2 regions of the Streptomyces sp. NPDC002537 genome follow, and region 1 is predicted to be linked to the other one. Evidence: riboswitches for the same ligand, from Rfam matches in the RefSeq annotation. Region 1 holds a riboswitch; the other holds the start of a gene.
The links. Region 1 has a riboswitch for thiamine pyrophosphate ahead of thiO (glycine oxidase ThiO). Riboswitches for the same ligand answer to the same signal wherever they lie in the genome.

Region 1 (7,747 bases):
AGCCAGGCGGGGACGAGAGCATCGATCTTTGCGTCAATCTCGGTCACGGGAACAAGCCTGCCATCTGGGACTGACAGTCGGTAGCCGGGTTGACCCGACCTGACGTCAGCGGCCCGTCAGGACACCCCGGAAGGAGCCTCGGGGAAGCGCCCGGAACCCCCGGCGCGCCCCTCACACGGCGGCCGCCCTCAGCTGCACCGACGCGTCCGCGGCCTTCGCCCGGTCGATGGCCGCGCCGCGCTCGATGAGCTTGCGGCCCTGCGCCAGGTCGCGCGGCCGGCCGACGGCCAGAAGGGCGACGAGGACATCCCCGCGCACCCAGCACACCGTCCAGGCGGCCCCGGCCGGGTCGCCGCGCCAGATGAGCTCGTCGCTGTCGTCGTGATGGCCCGCGTACTGCACGAACCGGCCGAACTGCTCGGACCAGAAGTACGGCACCGGGTCGTAGACGGGCCCCTCGGCGGTGCCGTGCACGATGTTCCCGGCGACGGTGCGCGGGCCCTGGAGGGCGTTGTCCCAGTGGTGCACCAGGAGCCGCTCGCCGTAGCGGGCGGACGGGAAGGACGCGCAGTCACCGACCGCGTAGACGTCGGGCAGCGAGGTGCGCAGCCGGTCGTCGGTGACCACCGAGCGGTCGGGGGCGAGCGCGATGCCCGAGCCCGCCAGCCAGTCGGTGGCGGGCCGCGCCCCGATGCCGACGACGACGGCGTCCGCGGGCAGCCGGGTGCCGTCGGCCAGCACCACGGCGCCGGGCTCCACAGTGGCCACGCGGGCGCCGGTGAGCAGCCGGGCGCCGCTGGCGGCGTACCAGTCGGCCATGTGGGCGGCGACCTCGGCGGGCAGGGCGCCCGCCAGCGGGCGGTCCGCGGCCTCGACGACCGTCACCCGGCAGCCCGCCTCGCGGGCGGCGGTGGCGAACTCGGCGCCGATCCAGCCCGCGCCGACGGCCACCACGTCGCGCTGTCCGGCCAGCACCGGGCGCAGCCGCTCGGCGTCGTCCAGGGTGCGCAGCAGGTGCACGCCGGGCATGCCCTCGCTGCCGGGCAGCTCGACGGGCTGCGCGCCGGTGGCGATGACCAGCACGTCGTAGGCGACGGTGCCCGCGGACGTGTCCAGCAGGTGCTCGTCGGCGCGCAGCCGGACGGCCTCGCGCCCGAGCTCCAGGTCTATGCCGAGGGAGGCGAAGTCCACCTCGAAGGCGGAGCCCTCCGCCTTGCCGAGGAGCACGGCCTTGGACAGCGGTGGCCTGTCGTACGGCTGGTGGGGCTCGGCCCCCAGCAGGGTGATGGTGCCGGTCCAGCCCTGTTCGCGCAGGGCCACGGCGGTCTGCACCCCGGCCATGCCGGCGCCGACGATGACGGCGCGCCGCTCGCCGGCGGTCTGCGGTTCGTTCCGGTGCTCGCTCACCCGATCAACTGTAGGGCGGCGGCCGGTCCGGACCGGAGCACCGCGTGACGAGACCTCTGACACAACGTCACGGCGTTTGGCGCGCTCCGGTGCCGCGCACGCCCCCCGGCGCGGCGCCCGGTCGCCTCCGTCCGGCCTTCCGGACGGTTCGCGGCGCGTACTAGGGTGGCCGCTGAACAAGCACTCGCGGGAGCCCGGACGCACCGGGCTGAGAGGGAGGCTGGCCGGCCTCCGACCGTACGAACCTGATCCGGGTCATGCCGGCGAAGGGAGGAGCTGGACGCCCATGCACGCGTCTTCCACAGCGTCACCGGGGGCGTACGACGCCCTGGTCGTCGGCGGCGGGATCATCGGCCTGGTCACGGCGTGGCGTGCCGCGCAGCGGGGGCTGCGCGTCGCCCTCGCGGACCCCGACCCGGGCGGCGGCGCCGCGCAGGTCGCGGCCGGGATGCTCGCCGCGGTGACCGAGCTGCACTACGGCGAGCAGGAGCTGCTCGCGCTCAACCTGGCGTCCGCACGGCGCTATCCGGAGTTCACCGCGGAGCTGGAGGAGGCGAGCGGCCGGGACACCGGCTATCGCGCCTGCGGCACGCTCGCCGTCGCGCTCGACGCCGACGACCGGGCCCATCTGCGGGAGCTCCACGCCCTCCAGCAGCGGTCCGGGCTGGACTCGGAGTGGCTGTCGGGCCGCGAGTGCCGTCGGCTCGAACCGATGCTCGCGCCGGGCGTGCGCGGGGGCGTGCGCGTCGACGGCGACCACCAGACCGACCCCCGGCGGCTCGCCGCGGCGCTGCTCACCGCCTGCGAACGGGCGGGCGTCGTCCTCCACCGCACCGCGGCGGTGCGGCTGCTGATCTCGCACGACCGGGCCTCCGGCGCCGAGCTCGCGGACGGCACCCGGGTCTCCGCCTGGCGGACCGTGCTCGCCGCGGGCAGCCGCAGCGGCACCCTCGCGGGCGTCCCCGAGCACGTCCTGCCGCCCGTGCGCCCGGTCAAGGGCCAGATCCTGCGGCTGCGCGTGCCCGCGGCGTACGCGCCGTTCCTCTCCCGGACGGTGCGGGCGGTGGTGCGCGGCGGGCACGTGTACCTGGTGCCGCGCGAGAACGGCGAGCTGGTCGTCGGCGCGACGACCGAGGAACTCGGCTGGGACACCACCGTCACCGCGGGCGGCGTCTACGAGCTGCTGCGCGACGCGCACGAGCTGGTGCCCGGCATCACCGAACTGCCATGGGTGGAGGCCCTCGCCGGGCTGCGCCCCGGCTCCCCCGACAACGCCCCCCTGCTGGGCCCGACGGCCCTGCCCGGCCTGCTCGCCGCCACCGGCCACCACCGCAACGGCGTGCTGCTCACCCCGCTGACGGGCGAGGTGATGGCGACGGCGCTGACCACCGGACGGCTGCCCGAAGAGGCCCGCCCCTTCTCGCCCCTACGCTTTTCGAACGCGCTCCAGGAGCTGCCCGCATGAACCCCACCGACCCCACCGACAGCCCCGAGGCCCACATCGGCATCAGCGTCAACGGCGAGAGCCGCGCGATACCCCGGGGCCTGACCCTCGACGGTCTGGTGGCCGGCCTGACCAGCGCGCACAGCGGGGTCGCCGCCGCCGTGAACGAGGCCGTCGTCCCGCGCGGCCAGTGGGCCGCGACCACCCTCGGCGAGGGCGACCGCGTCGAGGTCCTCACCGCAGTGCAGGGAGGCTGATCAGCCCTGATGGCAGATGACCTGCTCACCATCGCCGGCACCACCTTCACGTCCCGCCTGATCATGGGCACGGGCGGCGCGCCCAGCCTGGACATCCTGGAGCGGGCGCTGCTCGCCTCCGGCACCGAGCTGACCACCGTCGCGATGCGGCGGCTGGACACGAACGTCCGGGGCTCGGTGCTGTCCCTGCTCCGGAAGCACGACATCCGCGTCCTGCCGAACACGGCGGGCTGCTTCACCGCGGGCGAGGCGGTGCTCACCGCGCGGCTGGCCCGGGAGGCGCTCGGGACGGACTGGGTCAAGCTGGAGGTGATCGCCGACGAGCGGACGCTGCTGCCCGACCCGGTCGAGCTCCTGGACGCGGCGGAGATCCTGGTGGACGACGGCTTCACCGTGCTGCCCTACACCAACGACGACCCGGTGCTCGCCCGTCGGCTGGAGGACGCGGGCTGCGCCGCGATCATGCCGCTGGGGTCGCCGATCGGCTCCGGCCTCGGCATCCGCAATCCGCACAACTTCCAGCTGATCACCGAGCGCGCCGGGGTGCCGGTGATCCTGGACGCGGGCGCGGGCACCGCGTCGGACGCGGCCATCGCGATGGAACTGGGGTGCGCGGCGGTGATGCTCGCCTCGGCGGTGACCCGGGCGCAGGAGCCGGTGCTGATGGCGGAGGCGATGCGACATGCCGTCGAGGCGGGGCGGCTGGCGTACCGGGCCGGGCGGATTCCGCGGCGTCATTTCGCCGAGGCCTCGTCTCCTGCGGAGGGCTTGGCGGATTTCGACCCGGAGCGGCCGGCGTTCAGCGGCGCGTAGTTCTCTGACTGCGGGTCGTCTGCCGCCTGCGGCGGGAGCGGCCTGCGGCCGCGTCCTCAATCGCCGGACGGGCTGATTTTGCCGGCGCAGTCCGCAGTCCGCAGCCTGCGGGCCGCAAGCCTGCGGGCCGCAGGTCAAAGAACCACGGTCCGCACATCCAGCCCGTCCGGCGTTTGAGGACACCGCGCGGAGCGCGGTCGGGGGTCCGGGGGTCTCCCCCAGTTTCGGGAAGGGGCGGGTAGGGGAAAAGCCCGCCGCAGGCACGGCGGGCCCGGGGCGCTAGGGGGCTTCCCGTGGTGGCTCATAGACTTCTGACGTGGATACGACGCTAGGGGACCCGCTCGTCGGGCATGTGCTGGACGGCCGCTACCGGGTCGAGGCCCGGATCGCCGTCGGCGGCATGGCCACGGTCTACCGCGCCCTGGACACCCGCCTCGACCGGGTGCTCGCGCTGAAGGTGATGCACCCGGCGCTCGCCGCCGACGAGGCGTTCGTGGAGCGCTTCATCCGCGAGGCCAAGTCCGTGGCCCGGCTCGACCACCCGAACGTGGTGGGCGTCTTCGACCAGGGCACGGACGGCACGTACGTCTACCTCGCGATGGAGTACGTGGCCGGCTGCACCCTGCGCGACGTGCTGCGGGAGCGCGGCGCCCTCCAGCCGAGGGCGGCCCTCGACATAGTGGAGCCGGTGCTCGCGGCGCTGGGCGCGGCCCACCTCGCGGGGCTGGTCCACCGCGACATGAAGCCCGAGAACGTGCTGATCGGCGACGACGGCCGGGTGAAGGTCGCCGACTTCGGGCTCGTACGGGCCGTGGACACCACGACCACGGCGTCCACCGGCTCGGTCCTGGGGACGGTGTCCTACCTGGCGCCCGAGCAGATGGAGCACGGCACCGCCGACACCCGCGTGGACGTCTACGCCTGCGGCGTCGTCCTCTACGAGATGCTCACCGGCGCCAAGCCGCACGCCGGCAGCACCCCCGCCCAGGTCCTCTACCAGCACCTGCACGAGGACGTGCCGCCGCCGTCGGCGGCGGTCCCGGGGCTGGCGCCGCGGCTGGACGGGCTCGTGGCCACGGCCACCGCCCGCGACCCGCAGCGGCGCCCGGCCGACGCGGTGGGCCTGCTGGCCGAGGTCCGCGCGGCGCGGGCGGAGCTGTCCGACGAGCAGTTGGACACCCTGCCGCCGCAGGCGCGCACGCCGGAGCCGGGCGCGCCGTCCGGCTCCGAGGACCGTACGAGCGTGATCCCCCGGCCCGCCGCGGCGCGGCCGGAGCCGGTGGACGAGGGGCTGGGCCGCACCACGCGGCTGGAACGGCCGCCCGCTCCCCCCGTCCCGCCCGGCCCCGCCGCGCCCCGAACGCGCGGGTTCCGGCGCCGTCCGAGCCGCGGGCTGCTCGCCGTGCTCGCGGCCGTGCTGCTCGCCGTGGTGGGCACGGGCATCTGGTACATCAGCTCCGGCCAGTTCACGACCGTCCCGGCCGTCCTGGACATGACCCAGGAGAAGGCCGAGCAGGAACTCGGCAAGGCCGGGCTCGGGGTGAAGACGAAGCAGGACTTCAGCGACACCGTCGAGCAGGGCCACGTCATCGCGACCGACCCCGGCCCCGGCAGCCGGGTGCGGAACACCGGCACGGTGACGATCACCGTGTCCAGGGGCCCCGCGAGGGCGGAGGTGCCCAACGTCGTCGGCATGCCCTTCGACGAGGCGAAGAAGAAGATCGAGGGCGCGGGGCTGACGGTCGGCGAGGTCGGCAAGCAGTTCAGCGGCGAGACCCCGGCGGGCGCGGTGCTGGCCACCGATCCCAAGCCGGGTTCGCAGCGCCGGCCGGACTCCCCGGTCGCGCTGACCGTCAGCAAGGGCGAGGCCCTGAGCGTGCCGAAGGTGCAGGGCCTCTCCGTCGCAGCCGCGACGTCCGCTCTCCAGGACAAGGGCTTCAAGGTCCAGGTCGCGGACGCCCAGGTCTACTCCGACGTCCCCCAGGGCGGGGTGGCGGCGCAGTCCCCCGGCGACGGCGACAAGGCGGCCAAGGGCGACACCATCACCCTCACCCTCTCCAAGGGCAAGGAGATGGTGACGGTCCCGGACGTCACCGGGAAGAGCGAGGCCGACGCCAAGCAGGCCCTCACGGCGGCGGGTTTCAAGGTCGAGGTGGACCGGCCGTTCTTCTTCCCCCGGGACTCCGTCGACAGCCAGTCCGTCAAGGGCGGCGACAAGGCCGTCAAGGGCGACACCATCACCATCAAGCTCAAGGGCGGCTTCTAGACCGTGCGTACTCCCCTTTCGCCCCCGCGCCTGCGCAACCCCGTCGGCGGGCACATCCCCGTCGCCGGGGGTCTCGCCCGGACCGGCCTGCCGTACGCGCGGGAGATGGGCGCCGAGACGGTGCAGGTCTTCGTCGCCAACCCGCGGGGCTGGGCGACTCCGGAGGGTAATCCCCGGCAGGACGAGGAGTTCCGGGCGGCCTGCGCGGAGGAGTCGCTGCCGGTCTGGGTGCACGCCCCGTACCTGATCAACTTCGGTTCGCACACCGAGGCGACGGTCGAGCTGTCCGGGGAGTCGCTGCGGCACTCGCTGCGCCGGGGGCGGGCGATCGGCGCCCTCGGGGTCGTCGTCCACACCGGCTCGGCGACCGGCGGCCGCCCGCGCCGGGAGGCCCTGGCGCAGGTCCACGAGCGGCTGTTGCCGCTGCTGGACGAGCTGACCCACGACGACGACCCGTGGCTGCTGCTGGAGCCGACGGCGGGTCAGGGCTCGTCACTCTGCTCACTGGTGGAGGACCTGGGCCCCTACTTCGACGCGCTGGAGCGGCACCCGAAGCTCGGGGTGTGCCTGGACACGTGCCACGTCTTCGCCGCGGGCCACGACCTCGCGGAGACCGGCGGCATGAAGCGGACCCTCGACGAACTGGTCTCCGTCGTGGGCGAGGGGCGGCTGCGGCTGATCCACGCCAATGACTCCAAGGAGGCGGTGGGCGCCCATCGGGACCGCCACGAGAACATCGGCTCGGGCCATATCGGGGCGGACCCTTTCGCGGAGCTTTTCGCGCACCCCGCGACGGAGGGTGTGCCCCTCACGATCGAGACGCCGGGTGGTCCGGCGGGCCATGCGGCGGATGTGGCGCGGCTGAAGTCACTCCGGGACGGCGCCGCCGCGCTCTGACGCGACACGGCTTCGCCGCGTTGTCCTCAATCTCCCCCAGCTACCTCCCCCAGACTCCGTCTGGGGGGACCCCCAGGAGGTGCCCCCAGGACGGGCTGGATTTCGCGGACCGTAGTCCGCAATGGCGGGACGGCCGACGTCAGAGTTCCGGACCCTCGCCCGGCTTTTCCTGGTAGGAATAGCGTTGTTCCTGCCAGGGGTCACCGATGTTGTGGTAGCCGCGTTCTTCCCAGAAGCCCCGCCGGTCGGCGGTCATGTATTCCACGCCGCGCACCCATTTGGGCCCCTTCCACGCATAGAGGTGGGGGACCACGAGGCGTACCGGAAAGCCGTGCTCGGCGGTGAGCAGCTCACCGTCCTTGTGGGTGGCGAAAATGCTCTGCTCCGACGCGAAGTCGGACAGCCGGAGGTTGGAGCTGAAGCCGTACTCCGCCCACACCATCACATGCGTGACCTCGGGCGCGGGCGGGGCGAGTTCGAGGATCGTACGGGTCGGCACACCGCCCCATTCGGCGCCCAGCATGCTGTACTTCGTGACGCAGTGCAGGTCGGCGACGACCGTCGCGTACGGCAGGGCGGAGAACTCGTCGTGCGTCCAGCAGTGCTTCTCACCGTCGGCGGTGGACCCGAAGACGCGGAACTCCCAGCGCTCCGGCCGGAACC
Region 2 (7,747 bases), on a different contig from region 1:
CACCGGTCGGCCGCTGATGTGACGAGGAGGCCATTGCCGTACAGGGATCTGATAAAGACCCATCCGGCAGTGGCCTTCTTCGTATGTGCACGAGGAGATCTCCAATGAATCAGGGTGCGGACGCCAGGCAGGCCGCCGACGACAAGAGCGCTGACCACGGCAAACGCCGCCGGTTTATGCTGAAACTGTCCGGCGAGGCATTCGCCGGCGGCGGGGGCCTCGGTGTCGACCCCGATGTCGTGCACGCCATCGCCCGTGAGATCGCGGCCGTCGTACGCGACGGCTACGAGATCGCCGTCGTGATCGGCGGCGGCAACTTCTTCCGCGGCGCCGAGCTGCAGCAGCGCGGCATGGACCGCGCCCGCTCGGACTACATGGGCATGCTCGGTACGGTGATGAACTCTCTCGCCCTCCAGGACTTCCTGGTCAAGGAAGGCGTCGAGACGCGGGTGCAGACCGGCATCACCATGGGCCAGGTCGCCGAGCCGTTCATCCCGTTGCGCGCGGTGCGCCACCTGGAGAAGGGCCGCGTCGTCATCTTCGGCGCCGGCATGGGCATGCCTTACTTCTCCACCGACACCACCGCCGCCCAGCGCGCCCTGGAGATCCACGCCGAGGCGATCCTGATGGGCAAGAACGGTGTCGACGGGGTCTACGACTCCGACCCGAAGAAGAACCCCGACGCCGTGAAGTTCGACGCCCTCGAGTACGGCGAGGTGCTCTCCCGCGGCCTCAAGGTCGCCGACGCCACCGCCATCTCCCTGTGCATGGACAACAAGGTGCCGATCCTGGTCTTCGAGCTGCTCACCGAAGGCAACATCGCCCGTGCGGTCAAGGGTGAGAAGATCGGCACGCTGGTGAGCGACCAGAGCACTCGGGCCTGACGGCCCGGAAAACGCCGCCCTGGGCAAGCACGCCGTACAGGGACGGCAACACCGTGCCGTGGGAAGACCTCGGCACGGGGATGGACAACTGCCTGCCGGTCGGACACCGTGCAGGAGAAGACGCGCGCAGGGGCGAGGCTCTGCTTACTGATAACACCAGGAGCAAGTGGTGATCGAAGAGATCCTCCTCGAGGCCGAGGAGAAGATGGAGAAGGCCGTTGTGGTCGCCAAGGAGGACTTCGCGGCGATCCGCACCGGGCGTGCGCACCCCGCGATGTTCAACAAGATCGTGGCGGACTACTACGGTGCGCTGACGCCGATCAACCAGCTGGCGTCCTTCTCGGTGCCGGAGCCGCGCATGGCCGTGGTGACGCCCTTCGACAAGAGCGCACTGCGCAACATCGAGCAGGCGATCCGCGACTCCGACCTCGGGGTCAACCCGAGCAACGACGGCAACATCATCCGGGTGACCTTCCCCGAGCTCACCGAGGAGCGCCGCCGCGATTACATCAAGGTGGCCCGCACCAAGGGCGAGGACGCGAAGATCTCGATCCGCGCCATCCGCCGCAAGGCCAAGGACGCTCTCGACAAGCTCGTCAAGGACAAGGAGTCCGGCGAGGACGAGGTGCGCCGCGCGGAGAAGGAGCTCGACGACACCACCGCGAAGTACGTCGCGCAGGTGGACGAGCTGCTCAAGCACAAGGAAGCCGAGCTCCTCGAGGTCTGATGAACGAGACATCCTGGGGGGCCCCGTCGAGCGCCGGGTACTGGGGGGCCGCCGACCGGGGACCCTCCCCCTCGCTCGGAGGGGACGTGCGCCCGGGTTCGGCGGGTCCTGTGCATGAGGCGGGCGCCGCGGCGCAGACTCGCCCCATGCCCACCGTGCCCTCCTCATCAGGCGGAGACCAGGACGACCGTGACCAGGGGGCCGCTCACCTGCGCGGCCCCCTGTTCCGCGATGAACAGGAGCCCGACATCCGGCCCCAGGAGTCTGCCCCGGAGCCTGTATCCCCCCAGGCACCCAAGGCCGGCAGGAAGAGCGCCGGCCGCGACCTCCGGGCCGCGATAGGGGTGGGCCTCGGCCTGGGCGCGGTCATTCTCGCCTCCCTGTTCATCTACAAGCCCGTCTTCCTCGGCGTGATCGTCGTGGCCGTCGTCGTCGGGCTGTGGGAGCTGACCTCCCGCCTCTCCGAGCGGAAGGCCGTCAAGGCCCCCTTGGTGCCGCTCGCGCTCGGCGGCGCCGCGATGGTCATCGCGGGCTACGCGAGCGGCGCCGAGGGCGCCTGGGTGGCGATGGCCTTCACCGCGCTCGCCGTGCTCGTGTGGCGGATGACGGAGCCGCCGGACGACTACCTCAAGGACGTCACGGCGGGCATCTTCGCCGCGTTCTACGTGCCGTTCCTGGCGACCTTCGTGGCCCTGATGCTGGCCGCGGGCGACGGCGCGTGGCGGGTGCTCACCTTCCTGATCCTCACGGTCGTGAGCGACACCGGCGCGTACGCGGTGGGCTGGAAGTTCGGCAAGCGCAAGCTGGCGCCGCGCATCAGCCCCGGCAAGACGCGCGAGGGGCTGCTCGGGGCCGTGCTGTTCGCCATGGTGGCGGGCGCGCTGTGCATGCAGTTCATGATCGACGGCGGTCGGTGGTGGCAGGGTCTGCTGCTGGGGCTCGCCGTCGCGGCCAGCGCCACGCTGGGCGATCTGGGCGAGTCCATGATCAAGCGCGACCTCGGCATCAAGGACATGGGCGCGCTGCTGCCCGGCCACGGCGGGATCATGGACCGGCTGGACTCGCTGCTGCCGACCGCACCGGTGGTGTGGCTGCTGATGGTGGTCTTCGTCGGCTCGTCCTGAACCGGGCCAGGTACCCTGGAAGGGCTCGTCGCTGTGCGGCGGGCCCTTTTCCGGCCCCGTGCCTGCGGGGGTCCCCCTGTGAGATCTCCGGGTTCCGGCATCGTCCTGCCGCTGGCTCCGCGATTGCGGAGGTCATCCGCCGTCGTCAACGAGGAGTCCCTGCTCATGGCCCCCGCGCCCGGAGAACTGACGTTCGTAGCCCCCCGCGGGGCCAAGCTGCCCCCGCGGCATCTCGCCGACCTCTCGCCCGCCGAGCGCCGCGAGGCCGTGGCGGCGATCGGTGAGAAGCCGTTCCGCGCCAAGCAGCTGTCGCAGCACTACTTCGCCCGGTACACGCACGATCCCGCGGCGTGGACCGACATCCCCGCCGCCGCCCGCGAGAAGCTCGCGGCCGAGCTGCTGCCGGAGCTGATGAGCGTCGTCCGGCACATCTCGTGCGACGACGACACCACCCGCAAGACCCTGTGGCGCCTGCACGACGGCAAGCTCGTCGAGTCCGTCCTGATGCGCTACCCCGACCGGGTCACCATGTGCATCAGTTCGCAGGCGGGCTGCGGCATGAACTGCCCGTTCTGCGCCACCGGCCAGGCCGGGCTGGACCGCAACCTGTCCACCGCGGAGATCGTGCACCAGATCGTGGACGGCATGCGCGCGCTGCGCGACGGCGAGGTGCCCGGCGGGCCCGCGCGCCTGTCCAACATCGTCTTCATGGGCATGGGCGAGCCGCTCGCGAACTACAAGCGCGTCGTGGGTGCCATCCGCCGCCTGACCGACCCCGAGCCGGACGGCCTCGGGCTCTCCCAGCGCGGCATCACCGTCTCCACGGTCGGCCTGGTCCCGGCGATGCACCGCTTCGCCGACGAGGGCTTCAAGTGTCGTCTCGCGGTCTCGCTGCACGCGCCCGACGACGAGCTGCGCGACACCCTGGTGCCGGTCAACACCCGCTGGAAGGTCCGCGAGGTCCTCGACGCCGCCTGGGAGTACGCGGAGAAGTCCGGCCGCCGCATCTCCATCGAGTACGCCCTGATCCGCGACATCAACGACCAGGCGTGGCGCGGTGACCTGCTCGGCCGCCTCCTCAAGGGCAAGCGCGTGCACGTCAACCTCATCCCGCTCAACCCCACCCCGGGCTCGAAGTGGACGGCCTCCCGCCCCGAGGACGAGCGGGCGTTCGTCGAGGCCATCGCCTCGCACGGCGTGCCCGTGACCGTCCGCGACACCCGTGGTCAGGAGATCGACGGGGCCTGCGGTCAGCTGGCGGCCACCGAGCGCTGAGCGCGGCCCGCCCGGGGTGCACTGATACGGTGCATTCGCACAAATGAACAATCCGACAGGGGAGCGCGGAAGCGCTGAGAGTGCGGCACGGGCCGCAGACCCTCGGACCTGATCCGGGTCATACCGGCGTAGGGAGTCAGCACATCATGAACACCAACCTCCGGCGTGCCCTGGGCGCGGCCGCGGCCGTCGCGCTCGGGCTGCCCGCGCTCGCCGCCTGCGGCTCGGACGGCTCGGACAAGGCCGACGGCGGCAAGACCGTCACCCTGGTCTCGCACGACTCGTTCCAGGTCTCGGACAGCGTGCTCAAGGAGTTCGAGCAGCAGAGCGGCTACACCGTCAAGGTGCTCAAGAGCGGTGACGCCGGGGCCGCCGTCAACCAGGCGATCCTCTCCGCGAAGCACCCGCAGGGCGATGTCTTCTTCGGCGTCGACAACACCCTCCTGTCGCGCGCGCTCGACAAGAACCTCTTCACCCCGTACGAGGCCAAGGGCCTGGACAGGGTCCCCAAGGAGCTCCAGACCGACGCCGGCCGGCACCGGGTCACCCCGATCGACACCGGCGACATCTGCGTCAACTACGACCGCGCGTACTTCGCCGACCACAAGCTGGCCCCGCCGCAGTCCTTCGACGACCTGGTCAAGCCGGAGTACAAGAACCTCCTCGTCACCGAGAACTCCGCCACGTCGTCGCCCGGCCTCGCCTTCCAGCTCGGCACGGTCGCCAAGTACGGCGACGACGGCTGGCAGGACTACTGGAAGAAGCTGAAGGCCAACGGCGTCGAGGTGGTCGACGGCTGGGAGCAGGCCTACAACCAGCGCTTCTCCGGCTCCGCCGCGGGCAGGAAGGCCAAGAGCGACAAGCCGCTGGTCGTCTCCTACGCCTCCAGCCCGCCCGCCGAGGTCCTGGACGTGAAGCCGCAGCCGAAGGAGGGCCCGACCGGCGTCGCGACCGGCACCTGCTTCCGGCAGATCGAATTCGCCGGGCTGCTCTCCGGCGCGAAGAACACCGAGGGCGGCAAGGCCCTGATCGACTTCCTGCTGAGCAAGAAGTTCCAGGAGGACATGCCGCTGAGCATGTTCGTCAAGCCCGCCGCCCGGGACGCCGCGCTGCCCGAGGTGTTCACCAAGTACGGCGCGAAGGTCGACGCCCCCGAGGTGCTCGCCCCCGAGAAGATCGCCAAGAACCGCGAGCAGTGGGTCAAGGAATGGTCCTCGATCGTCCTGAAGTAGACGCCGCCGACAATCCCTCCAGGGGCTCTCTGCGGCCCTCCCGGCGGTCCCGGGAGGGATTCCGGCGAACGGCGGTGCGGCTCGGCCTGATGGCCGTGCCGCTCGCCTTCTTCGGCGTCTTCTTCGCCTACCCCGTCGCCGCCATCGTGTCCCGGGGACTCAAGGACGGCGGGCGGTGGCAGTTCGGCCGGATCGGCGAGGTCCTCACCGACCCCGCGATCGGCCACGTCCTGTGGTTCACCACCTGGCAGGCACTCGCCTCCACGGCGCTCACCCTCGCCCTCGCGCTCCCCGGCGCGTACGTCTTCGCGCGCTTCGACTTCCCCGGCAAGCAACTGCTGCGGGCCGTGGTCACCGTCCCCTTCGTGCTGCCCACCGTCGTCGTCGGGTCGGCCTTCCTCGCCCTGCTGGGCCGCGGCGGGCTGCTGGACGAGCTGTGGGGCGTACGCCTGGACACCACTGTGTGGGCGATCCTCCTCGCCCACGTCTTCTTCAACTACGCCGTGGTCGTACGGACCGTGGGCGGCCTCTGGGCGCAGCTCGACCCGAGGCAGGAGGAGGCGGCGCGGGTACTGGGCGCCGGCCGCTTCGCCGCGTGGCGGCGGGTGACCCTGCCCGCCCTGGCGCCCGCCGTCGCCGCCGCGGCGCTCATGGTCTTCCTGTTCACCTTCACCTCGTTCGGCGTCGTCCAGATCCTGGGCGGCCCCCGCTACTCCACCCTCGAAGTGGAGATCTACCAGCAGACCGCGCAGCTGCTGGACCTGCCGACCGCGGCCGTGCTCACCCTGGTGCAGTTCGTGGCGGTGGCCGTGCTGCTCGTGGTGCACGGCCGGACCGTACGGCGCAGGGAGACCGCCCTGAAGCTGGTCGACCCCGCGCGGACCGCCCGCCGTCCGCGCGGTGCGGCCCAGTGGACGCTGCTCGGCTCCGTGCTCGCCGTCATCGCGCTGCTGGTCCTGGTGCCGCTCGTCGTCCTCACCCTGCGCTCCTTCGACGGCCCCGACGGCTACGGCCTGACCTTCTACCGGGCCCTCGCCTCCGCGGGCGACAACGGCGGCACGTTCGTCGTCGCCCCGCTGGAGGCCATCGGGAACTCCCTGGCGTACGCGCTGGCCGCCACCGGCATCGCGGTGGTCGTGGGCGGTCTGGCGGCCGCGGCGCTCACCCGGCGTGCGGGCAGGCTGGTACGGGGTTTCGACGCGCTGCTGATGCTGCCGCTCGGCACCTCCGCGGTGACCGTCGGCTTCGGTTTCCTGATCACCCTGGACGAGCCGCCGCTCGACCTGCGCACGTCATGGATCCTGGTGCCGCTCGCGCAGGCACTGGTGGGTGTGCCGTTCGTCGTCCGGACGATGCTGCCCGTGCTGCGCGCGGTGGACGCCCGGCTGCGCGAGGCGGCGGCGGTGCTGGGCGCCTCGCCCCTGCGGGCCTGGCGCGAGGTGGACCTGCCGCTGGTGGGGCGGGCCCTGGCGGTCGCCGCGGGCTTCGCGTTCGCCGTGTCGCTGGGCGAGTTCGGGGCGACCGTCTTCATCGCCCGGCCCGACAGCCCGACGCTGCCCGTGGCGGTGGCCAGGCTGCTCGGCAGGCCCGGGGAGCTCAACTACGGGCAGGCGATGGCCCTCAGCACGATCCTGATGCTGGTGTGCGCGGTCGCGCTGCTGGTTCTGGAGCGCGTCCGCACCGACCGTTCGGGAGAGTTCTAGATGTCCCTGCTGCGACTGGACGGCGTGACCGTGCGCTTCGGCGAGCGCGCGGTGCTGGACTCGGTGGACCTGGAGGTCGCCGAGCACGAGACGGTGTGCGTACTGGGCCCGAGCGGCAGCGGCAAGTCCACGCTGCTGCGGGTGGTCGCCGGTCTGCAGCGGGCGGACGCCGGGCGGGTGTTCCTGTCCGGGAACGACCAGGAGGGCGTGCCCACGCACCGGCGCGAGGTGGGCCTGATGTTCCAGGACCACCAGCTCTTCCCGCAGCGGGACGTGGGCGGCAACGTCGCCTTCGGGCTGCGCATGCGCGGGACGGGCCGCACCGAGGCGGAGCGGCGGGTGGACGAACTGCTCGACATGGTGGGGCTCCCGGGCGCCCGGCGGCGATCCGTCGCGGCATTGTCGGGCGGTGAGCAGCAGCGCGTCGCGCTCGCCCGCGCCCTCGCGCCGCGGCCGCGGCTGCTGATGCTCGACGAGCCGCTGGGCCAGCTCGACAGGGGGCTGCGGGAGCGGCTCGTCGTCGAACTGCGCGAGCTTTTCGGACGGCTGGGCACCACGGTGCTGGCCGTCACCCACGACCAGGGCGAGGCGTTCGCGCTCGCCGACCGGGTGGTGGTCATGCGGGACGGCCGGATCGCTCAGGCCGGGACGCCCCTGGAGGTCTGGCAGCGGCCCGCGTCCGAGTTCGTGGCCCGTTTCCTCGGCTTCGACAACGTCGTCGGGGCGACCGTGTCCGGGGAACGCGCGGACACGGTGTGGGGCAAGGTGCCGGTGGCTGCCGGGACGCCCCAGGGGGAGTGCC

Region 2: linked by a shared signal. The riboswitch ahead of ACWD4A_RS07260 (thiamine ABC transporter substrate-binding protein) and the one ahead of thiO (glycine oxidase ThiO) in region 1 are both predicted to bind thiamine pyrophosphate.

The regions. Positions count from the first base shown of each region.
Region 1 covers NZ_JBSFWT010000131.1:4,969-12,715, reverse strand. The annotation lists gene ACWD4A_RS33460 (Rv2175c family DNA-binding protein) at 1-47, opposite strand, end outside; gene ACWD4A_RS33455 (NAD(P)/FAD-dependent oxidoreductase) at 172-1,407, opposite strand; TPP riboswitch at 1,584-1,697, shown strand; gene thiO (glycine oxidase ThiO) at 1,694-2,872, shown strand; gene thiS (sulfur carrier protein ThiS) at 2,869-3,108, shown strand; gene ACWD4A_RS33440 (thiazole synthase) at 3,118-3,921, shown strand; gene pknB (Stk1 family PASTA domain-containing Ser/Thr kinase) at 4,238-6,187, shown strand; gene ACWD4A_RS33430 (deoxyribonuclease IV) at 6,218-7,084, shown strand; gene ACWD4A_RS33425 (sulfite oxidase-like oxidoreductase) at 7,224-7,747, opposite strand, start outside.
Region 2 covers NZ_JBSFWT010000010.1:31,222-38,968, forward strand. The annotation lists gene pyrH (UMP kinase) at 105-884, shown strand; gene frr (ribosome recycling factor) at 1,054-1,611, shown strand; gene ACWD4A_RS07250 (phosphatidate cytidylyltransferase) at 1,611-2,735, shown strand; gene rlmN (23S rRNA (adenine(2503)-C(2))-methyltransferase RlmN) at 2,901-4,010, shown strand; TPP riboswitch at 4,058-4,162, shown strand; gene ACWD4A_RS07260 (thiamine ABC transporter substrate-binding protein) at 4,157-5,242, shown strand; gene ACWD4A_RS07265 (ABC transporter permease) at 5,332-6,945, shown strand; gene ACWD4A_RS07270 (ABC transporter ATP-binding protein) at 6,946-7,747, shown strand, end outside.